2 regions of the Streptomyces sp. NPDC059080 genome follow, and region 1 is predicted to be linked to the other one. Evidence: riboswitches for the same ligand, from Rfam matches in the RefSeq annotation. Region 1 holds a riboswitch; the other holds the start of a gene.
What was found. A riboswitch is a leader RNA that binds a small molecule or an ion and turns the genes downstream of it on or off. The one in region 1 is predicted to bind glycine.

Region 1 (9,015 bases):
ATGCCTTCACCTGCCTTCCGGGACTTACTTCTTGACGCCGATGTTGAGGTAGTCGTACTGCCCGCTGTAGGCCGAGGTGGCCACCATGTTCGTGGCCTTCGGGGAGCGGTAGTTCAGGACCTTGAAGTAGGTGAGCGGGACCATCAGGGCCTGGCTCATCGCCTTCTTGTCGATCTCGGCGTACGCCTTCTCGCGCCCGGCCTTGTCGGGGTCGGCGACGGCGGAGTCGAGGAGTTTGTTGATCTCCGGGTCGTCCGTCTCGGAGAGGTTGACGTTGCCGGAGCTGGAGATGGCCTTGCCGTTGAGGATCTGCTGGAGGTAGCCGTAGCCGGTCGGGAAGTCGGCGCCCCACTGCATCATGATCAGGCCGACGTTGTTCTTCTTGTTGAACGTCGGGACGCCCGCGTAGTCCGAGAAGTACTTGCTGCTCGGGTACTGCTGGATCTTGGCGGTGATGCCGATCTTCTTCAGCGAGGAGATGACGGAGGTCGCCGCGTCCACCTCCTCCTGCCGGTCACTGCGGGCGAGGATGGTGGTGGAGATGTTCCCGGCACCGCACTCGGCCCACTTCTTCTTCGCCTCGGTGAGGTCGAGGTTGTCGCCCGAGTACTTCTGCGGGTACAGGTCGAACTTCTCGTAGCCGGGGATGTCGGTCGGCAGGACGGTGGAGGCGATGTCGCCGCGGATCGGGCCGCCGAGAGAGGTCTGCACGGCCTTCTTGTCGACGGCGTACTGGACTGCCTGGCGGCAGGCGAGCTTGTCGAACGGCTTCACCTTGGTGTCGATCGACAGGTAGTTGAGCCGCTGGCCGAGGGCGTTGTCGGTGTTGCCCTTCTCCTTGGCGTCGGTCAGCAGCTGCGCCTGGGTCTGCGCGTCGACGCCCTTACCGGCCAGGTCGACGGTGGTGTTCCCGGCCAGCAGGTCCTTGTCGATGGTGGACTGCGCCACCTTCAGCTTCAGGACGATCTTGTCCGGCAGCTGCTTGCGCAGCGGGTCCGTCTTCGCCGACCAGTGCGGGTTGCGGACGAGGGTGAGCTGCTTGCCCTCCTGGTAGTCCTGGAACTTGTACGAACCGGAGGAGACCACGGACCTGGTGTAGTCGGCGCCCTTGTCCTTGGCCTGCGGGACCGGCGCGGTCTGCGGGGCGCTGACCAGCTGGTCGAACTCCGCGAGCGCCTTCTTGAGGTGGAAGACGATGGTGTGGTCGTCCGGCGTCTCGATCGACTTCAGCCCGGCCTTGCTCTTGTCCTTGTACGGGCCCTTGTAGCCGCCGCCGTCGTTGTCCTTGAGGAACTGCTGGAAGTAGTTGGGCCCCAGGGACAGCGTGTCGCGGGCGAAGTTGGAACGCTCGACGGCGTACTTGACGTCCTGCGAGGTGACGTCGGTGCCGTCGTCGTACTTCACGCCCTTGCGGAGCTTGTACGTCCAGGTCTTGCCGCTGTCGGAGGACTCGCCCTTGGACTCGGCGAGGTCCGGGACGATCTCGTTGCCCTTGGGGCCGGGGCCCGGCTTGAAGGTCGTCAGGGAACGCGCGTAGAGGCGGCTGAAGTTGTACACGAACGCGTAGTAGGTGTTGCCCGGGTCGAAGGACTCGGGGGCGTCGCTCATCGCGTAGGTGACCGTGCCGCCCTTCGCGTCCGAGGCGTTGACGATTCCCTCGGTGGCGGCGTTCGCCTTGCCGGAGGCGGTGGATCCGGCGCCCCCGGTGCAGCCGGCCAGCAGGCCCGCGCTGGTGATGGCCGCTATCGCCGCGACCGGAACTGACCTTCGCATGATGGTGGCGCTCCCCTTCAATCGTCGAACACTTCGAGAAATGACTTCGGAAAACTTCGGAACGACAGGACGTGGTGCGGCGGGCGGGGGCCGGCTCAGCGGCCGCCGCGGGGGTCCAGTGCGTCCCGCAGACCGTCACCGAGCAGGTTGAACGCGAGCACGGTGACGAAGATGGCGAGACCGGGGACGAGCATGTACTGCGGGTCGACCTCGTAGTACTTGACCGCCTGGTTGAGCATGCCGCCCCAGGACGCCTGGGGCGGCTGGATGCCGACGCCCAGGAAGCTCAGCGCCGCCTCGAAGAGGATGTTGGAGGGGATCAGCAGCGTCGAGTAGACGACGATCGGGCCGACGAGGTTGGGCAGCAGTTCGCGGAAGAGGATGAACGGGCCGCGCGCGCCCATGCCGCGCGCCGCGTCCACGAACTCCCGCTCCCGCAGCGACAGGGTCTGCGCCCGCACGATGCGGCCCATGTACGGCCAGTTGAAGAAGCCGATCACGAAGATCAGCACGGAGAGGTGGAGCGGCAGTCCGGTGAGGCCGAAAGCTCCCCCCTGGAGCGAGGCGGAAATCGCGATGGCGAACAGCAACAGCGGGAACGCCAGGAAGACATCCATCAGCCGGCTGATCACCGCGTCGACGCGCCCGCGGTAGAAACCGGCGATCACGCCCATGACCGTGCCGATCGCCACCGACAGCAGGGTGGCGCCGAAGGCGACGATCAGCGAGACCCAGGAACCCTCCAGCACCCGGGCGAGCAGATCGCGGCCGAACTTCGGGTCCACGCCCAGCGGATGCTCACCGCTCATGCCGCCCAGGTCGCCCTTGGGAAGCGTGGTGTTGGGGTCGATCAGCGACTGGTGGGGACTGTCGGGGTCGAGACCGAGCAGCGCCTGGAGCGGGCGGGAGAGCGCAGCGACGGCGATCAGCAGGATGACAACGATGGCACCGGCCACCGCGACCTTGTCGCGCCGGAAGCGCAGCAGCGCGATACGGCCCAGCGAGCGGCCTTCGATCCGCTTGCCCTCCACGCCCTTCAGCACCGCTTCCGGCTGCGTCTGGGCAGCCGCGCCGGTGGTCTCGATCGGTGCGGTCACAGTGCCTTTGACCCCTCTCGGCCGACGGTGGCCGGCCTCACGCCCCGCCGCGCTCGCGGCCTGGTCCCCATCGCCGCCGCACGCCCTCGTGCGGATGCCAAGGAACGTTCGCCACGCGAAACGCCGCGCGTTCACCTGGCAGGTGTCCGGATGGTGTTCGTACACAGGGCCGATGCCCTGCTGCCGGAGTCTTCATCCGATTCGCGATCACTCACCAGCCCCCAAGGTGAATGGATGCGCAACTGTGATGTGGTCTACAAGTCTCCGCTATGCGGACGGAATGGACGTCTGAGCGGAGAATTCCGTGGCGAGAAAACGCCCGTCAATTCGCGGGCAAAACAGGGTGATGTGGGGCGCAGGACCCAGAACGGCGGAACTCCGGAACGGCCCGGCGGGCGCGCCGCCGGGTCAGTAGGGGCGCGGGTAGCCGTACCCGGGGACGGACGGCTGCACCGGGGCGCCGTAGCCCTCACGGTCGAAGAAGGGGCGCGCGCAGGCCCGCATCCACATGCCGACCGGGTCGTACTCATCCTGCATCGCGACGGTCGAGACGGGCAGCCCGTCGGGGACTGCGCCGATCGACTGCTGGATCATCAACCGGGCGGCATCCACGCCCTGTTGGCCCGTGTCGTAGAGGTCCAGGCCGAGGGCGAGGTACGGCGCGCCGAGGGCGGGCTGCACCCAGGCGCGGCGCAACGACCGCACGGCGGGCGTGCGGTAGGCGTTCTGCGCGAGCAGGGCGTAGAACTGCGGGAGGTCGATGGCCGGTTCGGTGATGCGCAGCGGTCCGGCGGGCAGCCGGTCGAGGCCGCCGGCGATGCGGCGCAGATCCAGCCAGGGGATGCCGACGCCGCCGCCGGGGGCGTGCGGATTCAGCCACAGGCCCCACCGGTCGGGGAAGAGGGCGACGGCGATCTCGACACCGGTGACCAACTCGTGGTCGCGGTTCCAGCCGGAGGCGGCCAGTTCGGGCGCGGAGGTGACGCAGGGCGCGTAGCCCAGGCCGTCGACCTCCATGTTCCCGTACTGCGCGTCGGGCATCCCGGCACGGCCGTGCCAGAGCAGCATCCAGACCTGACCGGCGGCGAGCGCGTGCAGCAGCGCTTCGTAGGCGTCGTAGCGGCCGGGCGTGACCTGCCCCAGCATCTGCTCGACCCGGCCTGCCGCCGCTCCCTGATGCGCACCCGCGCTCACGTGGTCCGTCCCTTCTCCGGCGGCCGCGTGGGGTACGTCCGCCCGTCGTCCGTCCAGCTTACGAGTGGTCCCGGGAGTAGAAGGGCCGTACGCGCGCACCCATCCAGTCGGCGACCGGGTCGCCCTGGGCGACGTCCAGCAGCACCAACTGGACGGGCCAGGCCGCCGGTACCGCGCCGAGCGCGCGTCCCAGGGCCGTGAGGGCCACCTCGCGGGTGGCGTCGTCGAAGGGGTCGGCGAGGGTGGTGTCGATCTCCACGCCGACGAAGAGCGCGGGCGTGTCGCCCTCCACACTTGCCAGGGCACGACGGGCAGTTCGGACAATACCGATGCCGGAGAACTCCAGCCCGGCGGCCGCGAGGAAGTCCACCGGCTCCTCCTGCCAGTCCGGCTCGAAGAGCCGCACCCGGCCGCCGACGGGCGCGGGCATCCCGGGCACCGCCTCCCGGCACAGCTCGGCCACCGCGGGCGCGGGCAGCATGGTGCCGACCGTGCCGCCGGGGTTGACGGCGATCCCGAGCAGCGGCGGCAGCCCGCGGGCGAACTCCTGCGCCGGGGCGACGGTGAAGGACAGGTGCGTGCCGACGGTCCGCAGGAACTCCTGCTCGGAGCTGAACACCGGGACGTACGCCACGTCGTCGATCTGGACGGTGGGCAGATCCAGGCCCCGGCCACCGGGGCCGGCGGCGTCCGGACCGCCGCCGTTGGGCAGCGGCACCCACACCCGGCTGCGGCCCAGCACCTCCACGATCCGGCCGCCCGCGCCGGGGTGGCCGACCGAGGCCCCGAGGACCTCTTCGAGTTCGTTGGCGGGCCACGCCATCTGCGGTATTCCCTGCTCGATCCCCTGCTCGGGAAAGTTCATGTCCATCCATCCGCTTCCGTACCGCGCGCTCTGGCCGATGAGCCTAGACGAGTGGCGGCGGCGCCGTGTCCGCCGCCCGGGCCGCGGGCCCTCCCCCGTCGAAGCGGAGCGCGCGCAGCCGGTCCGCCGCGTCCCGGTCCAGCAGGACGGCCGAGACGAAACCCCGGGGCGGGCGGCCCGCCGCAGCGTCCCCGATCAACCGCCGGGCGGCCGCGCGGTGCCGGGCGAAGGCGTAGCCGGACACCCCGCGCCCGCGCGAGCGCTGACCGCACCGCGCCACCTCGGGCGGGACGTCGAGCAGCAGCAGGTGGGGGCGGCGCCCGCCGCGCCGCGCGGCGCGGGCGATCCAGCGGCGCACCCAGGTCTGCGTGCCGCAGTCGTGCACCACCGCGCCCCGGCCCGAGCGCAGCACCCGGCGCAGCCCGAGGTAGTGCGCCACCCGGACGAGTGGCCGGTAGAGGGCGTACGGCATCCGGCGCAACCGGCCGCGCTCCCAGCGCGCGCGCACGTCCTGGGAGTCGACGCGGTGGACGGGCGCGCCCCCGTCGTCGGCCGCCGGTACGACGCGGCGCATCAGGGTGGTCTTGCCGCTGCCGGGCAGCCCGGAGACGACGACCACGGCGCCCGCGGGGAAGCGGAGTTCGGGCGGGAGCGTGGCGGTGGGGCGGGCGCGGAGGTCGGTGACGGCGGGGGTGAGGAGGGACGCGGCGGGGGCGCCGCCCGGGGCCGGGACGCCGCCCGAGCCCGAAGTGCCGTCCGGAGCCCGGGCATCGCCGGATCCCGGGCCGCTCGCCGAGCCCAAGGCATCGTCCGGGCCCGGGGCACCGCCCGGCCCCCGCCCCGCCCGCGGCCCCCAAGGCGTACGTGGCCCCGGCACCAGCCCGGACGGTGCGGCGCCCCCGCCCCCGCCCCCCGGTGCGGCCGTGCGCGTGACTTCGCTCTGCACCGTGATCGCCCCTCCCCCTTCGGTGGGGCCGGGCGGCGGCCCGTCCCCATCCCCCGCACAGTGTCAAGAAAAGGTAATGCCCTTCAAGGCGTCGGGTGTTCGGGTGCCATGGCGTCCGGGCCGCACGGGGCGGCGCGGGGGCGGGTGGAGGCGCTCCGTCCGGCCCGTCCCGTGGGTTCCGGGCCGGGGCTCCTACGTGCAGCGTTCCCATGCAATGATGTCGGCGCCACGTGCACTCCTGTGTTCCGCCGTGCACGGTCAACTCCATACCGGCCGCTTGAATCCGCGCGGGAGAGTCCCCGGCCGCACGCCGGGGCGCCGAAGGAGCAAGTCCTCCCTTGAATCTCTCAGGCCCCTATACCGCGCGGGCGAGGCAGATCTGAAAAGCGAGACGCGGCCCGGTCCGGGAGCGGCTCCACCCAAGGTGCAAACCGGCCCGTTCGCGGGATTCCGGTGAACCTCTCAGGTTCCGATGACAGATGGGGAGACACGTCCTCTCATCCTGTCCGGGAGCCCACCATGACCGATGCCCCCCGCCGCACCGCGCTCGACGCCGTCCACCGCGCGCTGGGCGCGACCATGACCGACTTCGCCGGCTGGGACATGCCGCTGCGCTACGCCAGCGAGCGCGACGAGCACGTCGCCGTCCGCACCCGCGCCGGTCTCTTCGACCTCTCCCACATGGGCGAGATCACCGTCACCGGCCCGCGCGCGGCCGACCTCCTCGACCACGCGCTGGTCGGCAACATCGGCTCCGTGAAGCCGGGCCGCGCCCGCTACACCATGATCTGCCAGGAGGACGGCGGCATCCTCGACGACCTGATCGTCTACCGCCTGGGCGAGCAGGAGTACCTGGTCGTCGCCAACGCCTCCAACGCCCAGACCGTCCTGGACGCGCTGACCGCCCGGGCCGGTGGCTTCGACGCCGCGATCCGCGACGACCGCGACGCCTACGCGCTGCTGGCCGTGCAGGGCCCGGAGTCCCCCGGCATCCTCAAGGCCGTCACCGACGCCGACCTGGACGGGCTGAAGTACTACGCCGGGCTGCCCGGCACGGTCGCCGGGGTGCCCGCGCTGATCGCCCGTACGGGATACACCGGCGAGGACGGCTTCGAGCTGTTCGTACGGCCGGAGGACGCGGCCGCGCTCTGGACGGCGCTGCTGGCGGCGGGCAAGGACGTGGGCCTGGTGCCGTGCGGTCTGTCCTGCCGCGACACGCTGCGCCTGGAGGCGGGCATGCCGCTCTACGGCCATGAGCTGACGACGGCGACCACGCCGTTCGACGCGGGTCTCGGCCGGGTCGTGAAGTTCGAGAAGACGTCCAACGGCGGCGCCTTCGTCGGCCGCGCCGCGCTGGAGGCGGCCGCCGCGCGCGCCGAGGAGCAGCCGCCGCGCACGCTCGTCGGCCTGATCGCCGAGGGCCGCCGCGTGCCGCGGGCGGGCTACGCGGTGACCGACGCCGAGGGCACCGTCATCGGCGAGGTGACCTCCGGGGCGCCGTCGCCCACCCTCGGCAAGCCGGTCGCGATGGCGTACGTCGACGCCGCGCACGCCGCACCGGGCACCGCGGGCGTCAAGGTCGACATCCGTGGCAGCCACGAGCCGTACGAGGTCGTCGCGCTGCCCTTCTACAAGCGGGAGAAGTAACCCGTACCCGCATGCGGGCGACGTACCCGTAGCGGGACACCTCACCCCGGGTGGGGCCGCCGCGCCGGGCCCGCGCGGCCCGGCCGCCGCCGGTGTGTCTCACTGTGCAAGACCCCTTTCACCACCACACCCTCGCGTACAGGAGAATCGACCCATGAGCAACCCCCAGCACCTGCGCTACAGCAAGGAGCACGAGTGGCTGTCGGACGCCGAGGGCGGCGTCTCGACGGTCGGCATCACCGAGCACGCGGCGAACGCGCTCGGCGATGTCGTCTACGTGGAGCTCCCGGCGGTCGGCACCACGATCACGGCGGGCGAGACCTGCGGTGAGCTGGAGTCGACCAAGTCGGTCAGCGATCTCTACGCGCCGGTCGACGGCGAGATCACCGAGGTCAACGAGGGTGTCACCGACGACCCCTCGCTGGTGAACACCGCCCCGTTCGAGGGTGGCTGGCTGTTCAAGGTGAAGATCACCGCGGAGCCGGGCGACCTGCTCTCCGCGGACGAGTACACCGCCTTCACCACCGGCTGAGTCCGCCGCTCGGCCGCCGCCCGTACCGGAAGCGCTCCGCGCCCCCCTGACCCTCCAGGAGAAGACCCATGTCGCTTCTCGACAGCTCCCTCCATGAGCTCGACCCCGACGTCGCCGCCGCCGTCGACGCCGAGCTGCACCGTCAGCAGTCCACCCTCGAAATGATCGCCTCGGAGAACTTCGCTCCGGTCGCCGTCATGGAGGCGCAGGGCTCGGTTCTCACCAACAAGTACGCCGAGGGCTACCCCGGCCGTCGTTACTACGGCGGCTGCGAGCACGTCGATGTGGTCGAGCGGATCGCCATCGACCGCATCAAGGAGCTCTTCGGCGCGGAGGCGGCCAACGTCCAGCCGCACTCCGGTGCGCAGGCCAACGCCGCCGCGATGTTCGCGCTGATCAAGCCGGGCGACACCATCCTGGGCCTGAACCTCGCCCACGGTGGTCACCTCACCCACGGCATGAAGATCAACTTCTCCGGCAAGCTCTACCACGTGGTGCCCTACCACGTCGACGAGAAGACCAGCCTGGTCGACATGGACGAGGTCGAGCGCCTCGCCCGTGAGCACCGCCCGAAGCTGATCGTCGCGGGCTGGTCCGCCTACCCGCGTCAGCTGGACTTCGCCGCCTTCCGCAAGATCGCGGACGAGGTCGGCGCGTACCTGATGGTGGACATGGCGCACTTCGCCGGTCTGGTCGCCGCGGGTCTGCACCCCAACCCGGTGCCGTACGCCCATGTCACCACCACCACCACCCACAAGACCCTGGGCGGTCCGCGCGGCGGCGTGATCCTCTCCACCCAGGAGCTGGCCAAGAAGATCAACTCCGCGGTCTTCCCGGGTCAGCAGGGCGGTCCGCTGGAGCACGTCATCGCGGCGAAGGCGGTCTCCTTCAAGGTCGCGGCGTCCGCCGAGTTCAAGGAGCGCCAGCAGCGCACCCTGGACGGCGCCCGCATCCTGGCCGA
Region 2 (9,015 bases), on a different contig from region 1:
CGCGTCTGCCGTGCCTCACCGTGTCTCCCAAGTGAGAGGCGACCACCATGCCGCTGCACGTACCCGCTGCCCCCGCACCCGCCCTGCGCAGCGTTCTCACCGCTCTCGGCGCGCCCAGCGCCGTCCGCGAGGCCCGCCCCGCCGCACTCCGCGCGCATCAGGGACCGCTCAGCGCCGACCACCCGCTCCCGGTCCACGTCCTGGACGGCATCGGCCGCACCGGCGCCCCGTCCCGCACCCGCCTGGCCGGGTGGCGCTTCCTGGTGCTCGGCGGCGAGCGGCCGGTCGCCGCAGCCGAGGCACGGCTGACGGCAGACGGCTGGGCGTTCGCCCACTTCTGCGGCGGCCCGTACGTCACGGCGACCGAACAGGCCCTTCACCAGGCCGAATCGCTCAGCGCCGCGTACCAGCCGCGGCTGCTGTCCGTACCGGAGCTGTACATGCTGACGCTGTGGCTGCACCACGACACCGCCTCCGACGGCACCTCGGGGCTGCCGGCCGCGGGCGATCTCCTGGTGCCGCTGGCCCCCGCACCGCCCGGGATCGCCGCGCACCTCCCGCAGCGGGTGGCCGACCTCCTGCCCCGGCTCAGCGACCGGCTCGCCCCGCCACCGCTCCTCGGCTCCACCGCCTGAGCGCGTCCGGAAGCGACCGTCCGACGGACACGGACCGCCGGACCGGCGCCCTCCGCACGGCGTACGCACCGCGCGGCCGAGCGCCCCGCGAGCCCCCGAGGCCGCGGGGCGCTCGGCTGTGCGACCCACGTGCAACCGTCCGCCGCCCCTCCCCTCAACCCCCCTGGCAAGGTGCGCATTTGGGAGCAACCGCCCGCACGGGTGACACGTCCGTATCGAGTGCGTACCACTGCTGCGAAATCCCTGCGGAAATCCGTCCGCGGGGCAACACTGAGTCCAACCGAAGGAAAACGGGGGAAGCGGCCATGACCACTTCACGCTCATCGAGCCGCACGACGACGTTCACCCATTCGCAGCGAAAGACAACGCCCATGTGTCAGCACCAGCCGCCCTGCCCGTCAGCCGACTCCACCGACCGGGAAGCCGCGCATCCCGTGGCGCACCACCCGGAGCAGGGCTGGAGCCTGTTGTGCAACGGCGTCCTCCTCTTCGAGGACACCGGTGAGCTTCTGCCGGACGGTCAGGTCATCGCCCCGCACCGTCCGGACGGCACGAACCGGGTCGCCACCACCGTCTGACCCGTCGCACGTCAAAGGGCCCCCGGCGCGATCGCCGAGGGCCCTCATCGCTGTGCGGGCGTCAGACGTCGTACTCCGTCAGCGGCGGGCAGGAGCAGACGAGGTTACGGTCGCCGAAGGCACCGTCGATGCGGCGGACCGGCGGCCAGTACTTCTCCGCCGCCACGACACCCGCCGGGAAGACGGCCTCCTCGCGGGTGTACGAGTGCGACCACTCACCGCCGAGCGCACCCGCGGTGTGCGGGGCGTTGCACAGCGGGTTGTCATCCTTGTCCCACTCGCCGGTGCCTACCTTTTCGATCTCCGCGCGGATCGCGATCATCGCGTCGCAGAAGCGGTCCAGCTCGGTGAGGTCCTCGCTCTCGGTCGGCTCGATCATCAGCGTGCCGGCCACCGGGAACGACATCGTCGGGGCGTGGAAGCCGTAGTCGATGAGGCGCTTGGCGACGTCGTCGATGCTCACGCCCGTGGCCTTGGTCAGCGGCCGGACGTCGATGATGCACTCGTGCGCGACCAGCCCGCCGGGACCGGCGTAGAGCACCGGGAAGTGCGGCTCCAGGCGCTTGGCAATGTAGTTCGCGGAGAGCACCGCGACCTGCGTGGCGCGCTTGAGGCCCTCGCCGCCCATGAGGCGGACGTACGCCCAGGAGATCGGCAGAATTCCGGCCGAACCCCAGGGCGCGGCGGAGATCGGGCCGACGCCGGTCTCCGGGCCCGCGGTGGGCTGCAACGGGTGGTTGGGCAGGTACGGCGCGAGGTGGGCGCGGACACCGACCGGGCCGACGCCGGGGCCACCGCCGCCGTGCGGGATGCAGAAGGTCTTGTGAAGGTTCAGGTGCGAGACGTCGCCGCCGAACTTCCCGGGCTCGGCGAGCCCGACCAGCGCGTTGAGGTTGGCGCCGTCCACGTAGACCTGGCCGCCCGCGTCGTGCACCGCCGCGCAGATCTCACTGATGTGCTCCTCGAACACACCGTGCGTCGACGGGTACGTGACCATCAGAACGGCCAGCTCGTCACGGTGCTTGTCGATCTTGGCGTGCAGGTCCTCGGTGTCGACCTCGCCGTCCTCGCCGGTCTTGACGACGACGACCTTCATGCCGGCCATCACAGCGCTCGCGGCGTTGGTGCCGTGCGCCGACGACGGGATGAGGCAGACGGTGCGCTGCTCGTCGCCGTTGGCGCGGTGGTATGCGCGCACCGCCAGCAGACCGGCCAGCTCACCCTGGGATCCGGCGTTCGGCTGGAGGGAGACCTTGTCGTAGCCGGTGACGGTGGCCAGCCGCTCCTCCAGCTCCTGGATCAGCGTGAGGTAGCCCTGCGCCTGCTCGGCGGGGGCGAAGGGGTGCAGCTGCCCGAACTCCGGCCAGGTGACCGGCTCCATCTCCGTCGTCGCGTTCAGCTTCATCGTGCAGGAGCCGAGCGGGATCATGCCGCGGTCGAGCGCGTAGTCCTTGTCGGACAGGCGGCGCAGGTAGCGCAGCATCGCGGTCTCGGAACGGTGCTGGTGGAAGACGGGGTGGGTGAGGTAGCCGTCGGTGCGCAGCAGGCCCTCGGGCAGCACATCCGCGGCCGCGGCGTCCAGCTGCTCGACGTCGCCGGAGAGGCCGAAGGCGCGCCAGACGGCGGCGAGCTGCGCCCGGCCGGTGGTCTCGTCGCAGGCGATGCCGACGTGGTCCACGTCGACCTGGCGGAGGTTGACACCGGCGTCCCGGGCCGCGGCGACGACGTCGGCGGCCCGTCCCGGCACCCGGGCGGTCACGGTGTCGAAGTACGCGCCGTGCAGCAGCTCCACGCCACCGGCCTTCAGGCCCTCGGCGAGGACTGTGGCGTAGCGGTGGGTACGGCGGGCGATGGCGGCCAGCCCGTCCGGACCGTGGTAGACCGCATACATTCCGGCCATGACGGCGAGCAGCACCTGCGCGGTGCAGATGTTGCTGGTGGCTTTCTCACGGCGGATGTGCTGCTCACGGGTCTGCAGGGCGAGCCGGTACGCCTTGGCGCCGTCGGCGTCGACCGAGACGCCGACCAGGCGGCCGGGCAGGCTCCGGGCGAACTTCTCGCGTACGGCCATGAAACCGGCGTGCGGGCCGCCGAAGCCCATCGGGACGCCGAAGCGCTGGGTGGTGCCCACCGCGATGTCGGCGCCCAGCTCGCCCGGCGAGGTGAGGAGGGTCAGGGCCAGCAGGTCGGCGGCGACGGTGACGACGGCGCCCAGCTCCTGGGCCTGCGCGATGACCTGGCGGGGGTCGCGGACCGCGCCGGACGCCCCGGGGTACTGCAGCAGCACACCGAAAACGCCGCGCTCGGCGATCTCCGCCGGGATGCCGTCACCGAGGTCGGCGACGACGACCTCGACGCCGGTGGGCTCGGCGCGCGTCCGGATGACGGCGATGGTCTGCGGCAGGCAGTCGGCGTCGACGAGGAAGACGCCCTGCTTGACCTTGCCGACCCGCCTGGAGAGCGCCATGGCCTCGGCGGCGGCGGTGCCCTCGTCGAGGAGCGACGCGCCCGAGGTGGGCAGGCCGGTGAGGTCGGCGACCATCGTCTGGAAGTTCAGCAGCGCCTCCAGCCGGCCCTGCGAGATCTCCGGCTGGTACGGGGTGTATGCCGTGTACCAGGCGGGGTTCTCCATGACGTTGCGCAGGATCACCGGCGGCGTGAACGTGCCGTGGTAGCCGAGGCCGATCATGGACGACAGAACCTGGTTGCGCTGGGCGAGGGCGCGCAGCTCGGCGAGGACGTCCGCCTCCGAACGGCCCTGCGGTAGCCCCAGCGCCTGGGCACTCTTGATCACATCGGGCACGGCGGCCGCGGTCAGCTCGTCCAGCGAACCGAATCCGACCTGCGCGAGCATCTTCGCCTGCGCCTCATGGTCCGGACCGATGTGCCGGTGCTCGAAGGGCGTACCGCCCTCCAGCTCGGCCAGAGGGATGCGATTGGTGGTCATCTGCGGGGGCCTCCTGGTCTCAACGACCTACGAGGGGCACCACGGCGCTGGTGCCCGGACGGCCTCCCCCTCTGTCATCTCAACCTGAGAGCTTCACCGGCCCACCGCTGCGGCCCGGCTTTCACCGTCGGTGAGGAGGGGTTCCGGCGCTGCGTCGTCCGTGGCCCGCCCTGCTTTCCAGAGTGACCTCGTCCGAGCGGTACGTGTGCCTGAGAGTTTCCGGGGAGGATTTGCTCCTTCGGCGTCCGCGCCGTGAACGACATGGACTCTCCCGCACGGGGTCAGCGGCCATTTGCCAGCCTACCAGCGCGTCATCTGGGCGATCCTTCGAGTGGCCGACATAAGAAATGTGCCGTTTGGTAGGTGTCACAATGCAGTTGCGACCACTTGGAGGGGCCGTGCAAACCGATATCGACCCGCGGAGCCTGATCGGCCGCAAGGCATACGACCGCCAAGGCGCCAAGATCGGCACCGTGGACGAGGTCTACCTCGACGACGCGACCGGCGAACCCGAATGGGCGGCAGTGCGCACCGGTCTTTTCAGCCGCGATGCCTTCGTCCCCCTGGAGCCGAGCCGTCTGGTCGACGACGCCCTGCGCATCCCCTACGACCGCAAGCTGATCAAGGACGCCCCCGACTTCGGCGTCGGCCGCCACCTCTCCCCCGAACAGGAACTCCAGCTCTACCACCACTACCGGCTGGACCTCACCTCCCCGGCGGACGTCGACCGTCCCCCCGCCGACAAGAACTTCGGCAACATCGCGGGGTCGGACGGCTGACGGCCGTCCCTGATACACAGCCCGACGATCCGCGCCCGGCCGACGCACTACGAGCCGCGGCAGGCGCCTCCCGAGGAGGAGATCGTCGACGGGCCGGGGGAAGCCACCCCACGTGCGGGCTCGCCATCGGGCGACGCCCCTGCCCGGTCAGGCTTCGGGCAGTCCGGCTCCTGGTGACCCGACTCCGCCCGGCCCGACTCCAGGAGGCCCGACCCCAGGTCGTCCGACTCCAGAGGGCCCGATTCCTGGTCGTACGACTCCGGACCGCCGGATATCGGGCGGCCGAATATCCCGCTCGGCCCGCTCTCTCCGCCCATGACCGGCGCTGCCTCACCCCGTACGGGACCCGCCGTCGGCGCGCCACCCACCAGCGGCAGCGGCTCTCCCGGCCGTAGCGCCGGATCGTCCACGGCGAAGGTCCGTACCCGCCCCGGCGCCGACCACGGCTGCTCGAAGCGCACCGTCACCCGTCCCACCCCGCTGCCCTGCACCCATCCGGCGCCGTACTCGTCATGGACGACGTCCAGCCCGGGGTGCCACCGCCGCGGCCGCTCCTCCTCCGGCTCCGCCCCGCCCCGCTCCTCGCCACCCTCCGCAGCCGCCCCCAGGGCCAGCTGAGCGGCTTCGACGGCCTCCCGCTCCGTGGCCAGCTGGGCGAACAAATCCTCCTGTGTGAAGTCGGCCAGCCCGCTCACCCCCACCCCCAGCAGCCGCACCCCGCCCGTGGTGTCCACCAGGTCCAGCAGGCGGAGCGCCGCCTCCCGCACCACCGCCGGGTCATCGGTGGGCCCTCGCAGCGTCTCCGACCGCGTCAGGGTCGAGAAGTCGTAGTTCCGTACCTTGATCACGACCGTGCGGCCGGAGCGACCGGCGGCCCGCAGCCGCTGCACACACCGCTCCGCCAGCCGCACCAGCTCGTTGCGCACCCGGGTGCGGTCGGTGAGGTCGACCTCGAAGGTGTCCTCCACCGACACCGACTTCGCGTCCCGCTCGGCGACGACCGGCCGGTCGTCCCGGCCCAGCGCCATCGCGTACAGCCCCGCCCCGTGCGCCCTCCCCAGCAACCGCACCAGCTCCGCCTCCCCCGCCTCGGCGGTCTCCGCGACGGTCGTGATCCCTGCCCGGCGCAGCGCCTCGGCCGTCGCCGGTCCGACACCCGGCAGGGTGCGGACGGTCATCGGCCCCAGCAGCTCGCGCTCGGTGCCCGGCTCGATGATCCGCAGGCCATCCGGCTTGGCTGCCTCCGATGCGATCTTGGCGAGCATCTTGGCCCCGGCCAGCCCCACCGAGCCCGTCAGCCCCGTGACAGCCCTGATGTCGCGCCGCAGCTGCTCGCCGACCGCGCGGGAGGCGGCGGAGTCGGCCGCGACGCCGCCCGCCTCCAGGTCGACAAACGCCTCGTCCAGGCTCAACGGCTCGACCAGCGGCGACAGCGCGTGCAGCAGCTCCATGACGCTGCCGCTGACCTGCCGGTAGACGGAGAAGCGCGGACTGAGATAGGCGGCATTGGGGCACAGCCTGCGTGCCTGGGCCGTAGGCATCGCCGACCGCACCCCGAAAACCCGTGCCTCGTACGACGCGGTCGAGACGACGCCGCGCGGCCCGATTCCGCCCACGACCACCGGCTTACCGCGCAGGCTGGGCTTGGCCGCCTGCTCGGCGGCCGCGAAGAACGCATCCATGTCGAGATGCAGAATCGTCGGCGCACGTCTCACACAACCGATGCTGCCGCATGCCACTGACAATCGGCCCCGAGCAGGGCCGGAACGTCCGCCGAAGGCCGCCCGGAGGCGGCCGGGGCTCAGCCCGCGCGGTTGCGCCGCCGGGCCAGCTCGTCGTGCGGGTTCTGCCCGACCAGGGTCTCGCCCGTGTCCACCCGCTCACCGTGCAGCTGGGACAGCGCGCTCTCCACGTCCCGCCACACCACGCCGATGGCGATGCCGAAAACGCCCTGACCGCCCTGGAGGAGATCGACCACCTGATCCGGGGAGGTGCATTCGTAGACCGTCGCGCCGTCGCTCATCAGCGTCATCCGCGTCAGATCGGCCAGGCCCCGGGAGCGCAGGTGCTGCACCGCGGTGCGGATGTTCTGGAGCGACACGCCCGTGTCCAGCAGCCGCTTGACGATCTTCAGCACGACGACGTCCCGGAAGCTGTAGAGCCGCTGGGTCCCCGAGCCGTACGCCGGGCGAACACTCGGCTCCACCAGGCCGGTACGCGCCCAGTAGTCGAGCTGCCGGTAGGTGATGCCCGCGGCCGCACACGCGGTCGGTCCGCGGTAACCGATGATCGCCGTTCCACGCTCCGCCGACACCGCGGCGGCCTGTACCGGGGCTCGGTCCGCCACCACACCCGGAGGGAGCGGCAACGCCCCCTCCGCCGTACCGTCACCGGTGATTGCCACGCCGCCCTCCGTCCTCCACGTCCCGGACGGGACCTGCCGTATCGACGGTATGCAGTCGCTCGGGGTGCGTCAACGATCGCCGCGCTCGCCACGCCGAGTGATAATCACCCCACGAGTGGTTTCTCGTACCCCGAGACGGGGAAGGCGTAGTCGGTTGGCCGAAAACTTCAGCCGATGGCCGGTTTCTTGCGGAGCCCATGGAAGCGCCGCCACCGGCCGCTGTCACTGGCTGTTGGTGCCGAAATCCTCGGGCGAGATCTGGTCGAGGAACTCGCGGAACTTCTCCACCTCGTCCTCCTGCTCGTCCGGAATGGCGATGCCCGCGTCGTCCAACACACCGTCGGTGCCGAAGATCGGCGTACCGGTGCGCAGCGCCAGCGCTATCGCGTCGGACGGCCGTGCACTGACCTCCACCCCGCTGGCGAAGACCAGCTCGGCATAGAACACCCCCTCGCGCAGATCCGTGATGCGGACCTGCGTCAGCTCCTGGCCCACCGCTTCCAGCACGTCCTTGAAAAGGTCGTGCGTCAGCGGCCTGGCAGGGACCATGCCCTGCTGGGCGAAGGCGATGGCGGTGGCCTCCCCCGGCCCGATCCAAATGGGCAGGTAACGATCGCCTCCCACCTCCCGCAGGAGCACGATCGGTTGGCTGGAAGGCATTTCCACCCGGACACCCACGACGTCGAGCTCGTTCACACAGCAACCCTAGGACGTGCCCGGCAGGTTTGGGTAGTCGGGCAGGTATTTGCTCACTGGAGTTGGGCCCGCAGCGCGCTCTCGACGAGCGCGGCATGCAGCCGCACGGAGAGGGTGGCCAGCTCCCTGGCCGTGGCCTCCGCATGCGCCCTGGTCTGCGGGTTACGGTGCCGCCGCAGCGGCGCCACGACCTGTTCCACCAGGCCGGCCTCGCGCTCGGCGGCGGCCTTCACGGCCCGCAGATGACGCGGTTCGAGCCCGAAACCGCCGAGATCCGCGACGAGCCGGGCGATACCGACGGCCTCGCCGCCGTAGCGGCCCTCCGCATCGGCGGTGAGCAGGCCGTACGACTCCCACTCGGCCAGCGCGGCCTCGTCCACCTCAGCGGCGGCGAGCAGCTCGGCGCGGCCGATCCGGGCCGTCGCGGGCCGCTCCTCGCCCAGCTCGGGGACGCCCTCCACCAGGTCCCTGGAGGGCGCCGGGGCGGGCAGCGGCACCTCCTCGCCGCGCTCCTGGGCGTCGAGGTGCTCACGGATGACCTTCAGCGGGAGGTAGTGATCCCGCTGCATCCGCAGCACGCTCGCGAGGCGCTGGACATCCGCGGTGGTGAATTTGCGGTACCCGGACGACGTACGCGTCGGCTCGACGAGTCCCTCGGCCTCCAAGAAACGGATCTTGGAGATCGTGACCTCGGGGAACTCCTCGCGCAGCAGGCCGAGCACCGCGCCGATGCTCACCGGCTTGCCGTCCGAGGAGGTGGTGCCGGACGAACCGGCACCACCTGTCGGTGTGTGGCGCATATGCCTTCCCTGGCCGGTCAGATCCCCGCGCCCCGCTGGCTCGGGTAGAAGACCAGGCGGTACTTACCGATCTGCACCTCGTCACCGCCGGCCAGAGCGACGGAGTCGATCCGCTCGCGGTTGACGTAGGTGCCGTTGAGGCTGCCGACGTCGGAGACAGTGAAGACACCGTCCTG

Region 2: linked by a shared signal. The riboswitch ahead of gcvP (aminomethyl-transferring glycine dehydrogenase) and the one ahead of gcvT (glycine cleavage system aminomethyltransferase GcvT) in region 1 are both predicted to bind glycine.

Annotation. Positions count from the first base shown of each region.
Region 1 covers NZ_JBHYGX010000028.1:66,936-75,950, forward strand. The annotation lists gene ACFWWQ_RS21250 (ABC transporter substrate-binding protein) at 25-1,773, opposite strand; gene ACFWWQ_RS21255 (ABC transporter permease) at 1,869-2,870, opposite strand; gene ACFWWQ_RS21260 (enhanced serine sensitivity protein SseB C-terminal domain-containing protein) at 3,279-4,064, opposite strand; gene ACFWWQ_RS21265 (enhanced serine sensitivity protein SseB) at 4,123-4,929, opposite strand; gene ACFWWQ_RS21270 (AAA family ATPase) at 4,973-5,731, opposite strand; glycine riboswitch at 6,154-6,248, shown strand; gene gcvT (glycine cleavage system aminomethyltransferase GcvT) at 6,395-7,522, shown strand; gene gcvH (glycine cleavage system protein GcvH) at 7,677-8,054, shown strand; gene glyA (serine hydroxymethyltransferase) at 8,123-9,015, shown strand, end outside.
Region 2 covers NZ_JBHYGX010000041.1:6,728-15,742, reverse strand. The annotation lists gene ACFWWQ_RS24750 (hypothetical protein) at 48-635, shown strand; gene ACFWWQ_RS24745 (DUF5999 family protein) at 1,007-1,213, shown strand; gene gcvP (aminomethyl-transferring glycine dehydrogenase) at 1,275-4,160, opposite strand; glycine riboswitch at 4,348-4,444, opposite strand; gene ACFWWQ_RS24735 (PRC-barrel domain-containing protein) at 4,559-4,939, shown strand; gene ACFWWQ_RS24730 (DNA polymerase IV) at 4,987-6,654, opposite strand; gene ACFWWQ_RS24725 (MerR family transcriptional regulator) at 6,741-7,343, opposite strand; gene ACFWWQ_RS24720 (bifunctional nuclease family protein) at 7,566-8,039, opposite strand; gene ACFWWQ_RS24715 (MerR family transcriptional regulator) at 8,093-8,839, opposite strand; gene ACFWWQ_RS24710 (FHA domain-containing protein) at 8,857-9,015, opposite strand, start outside.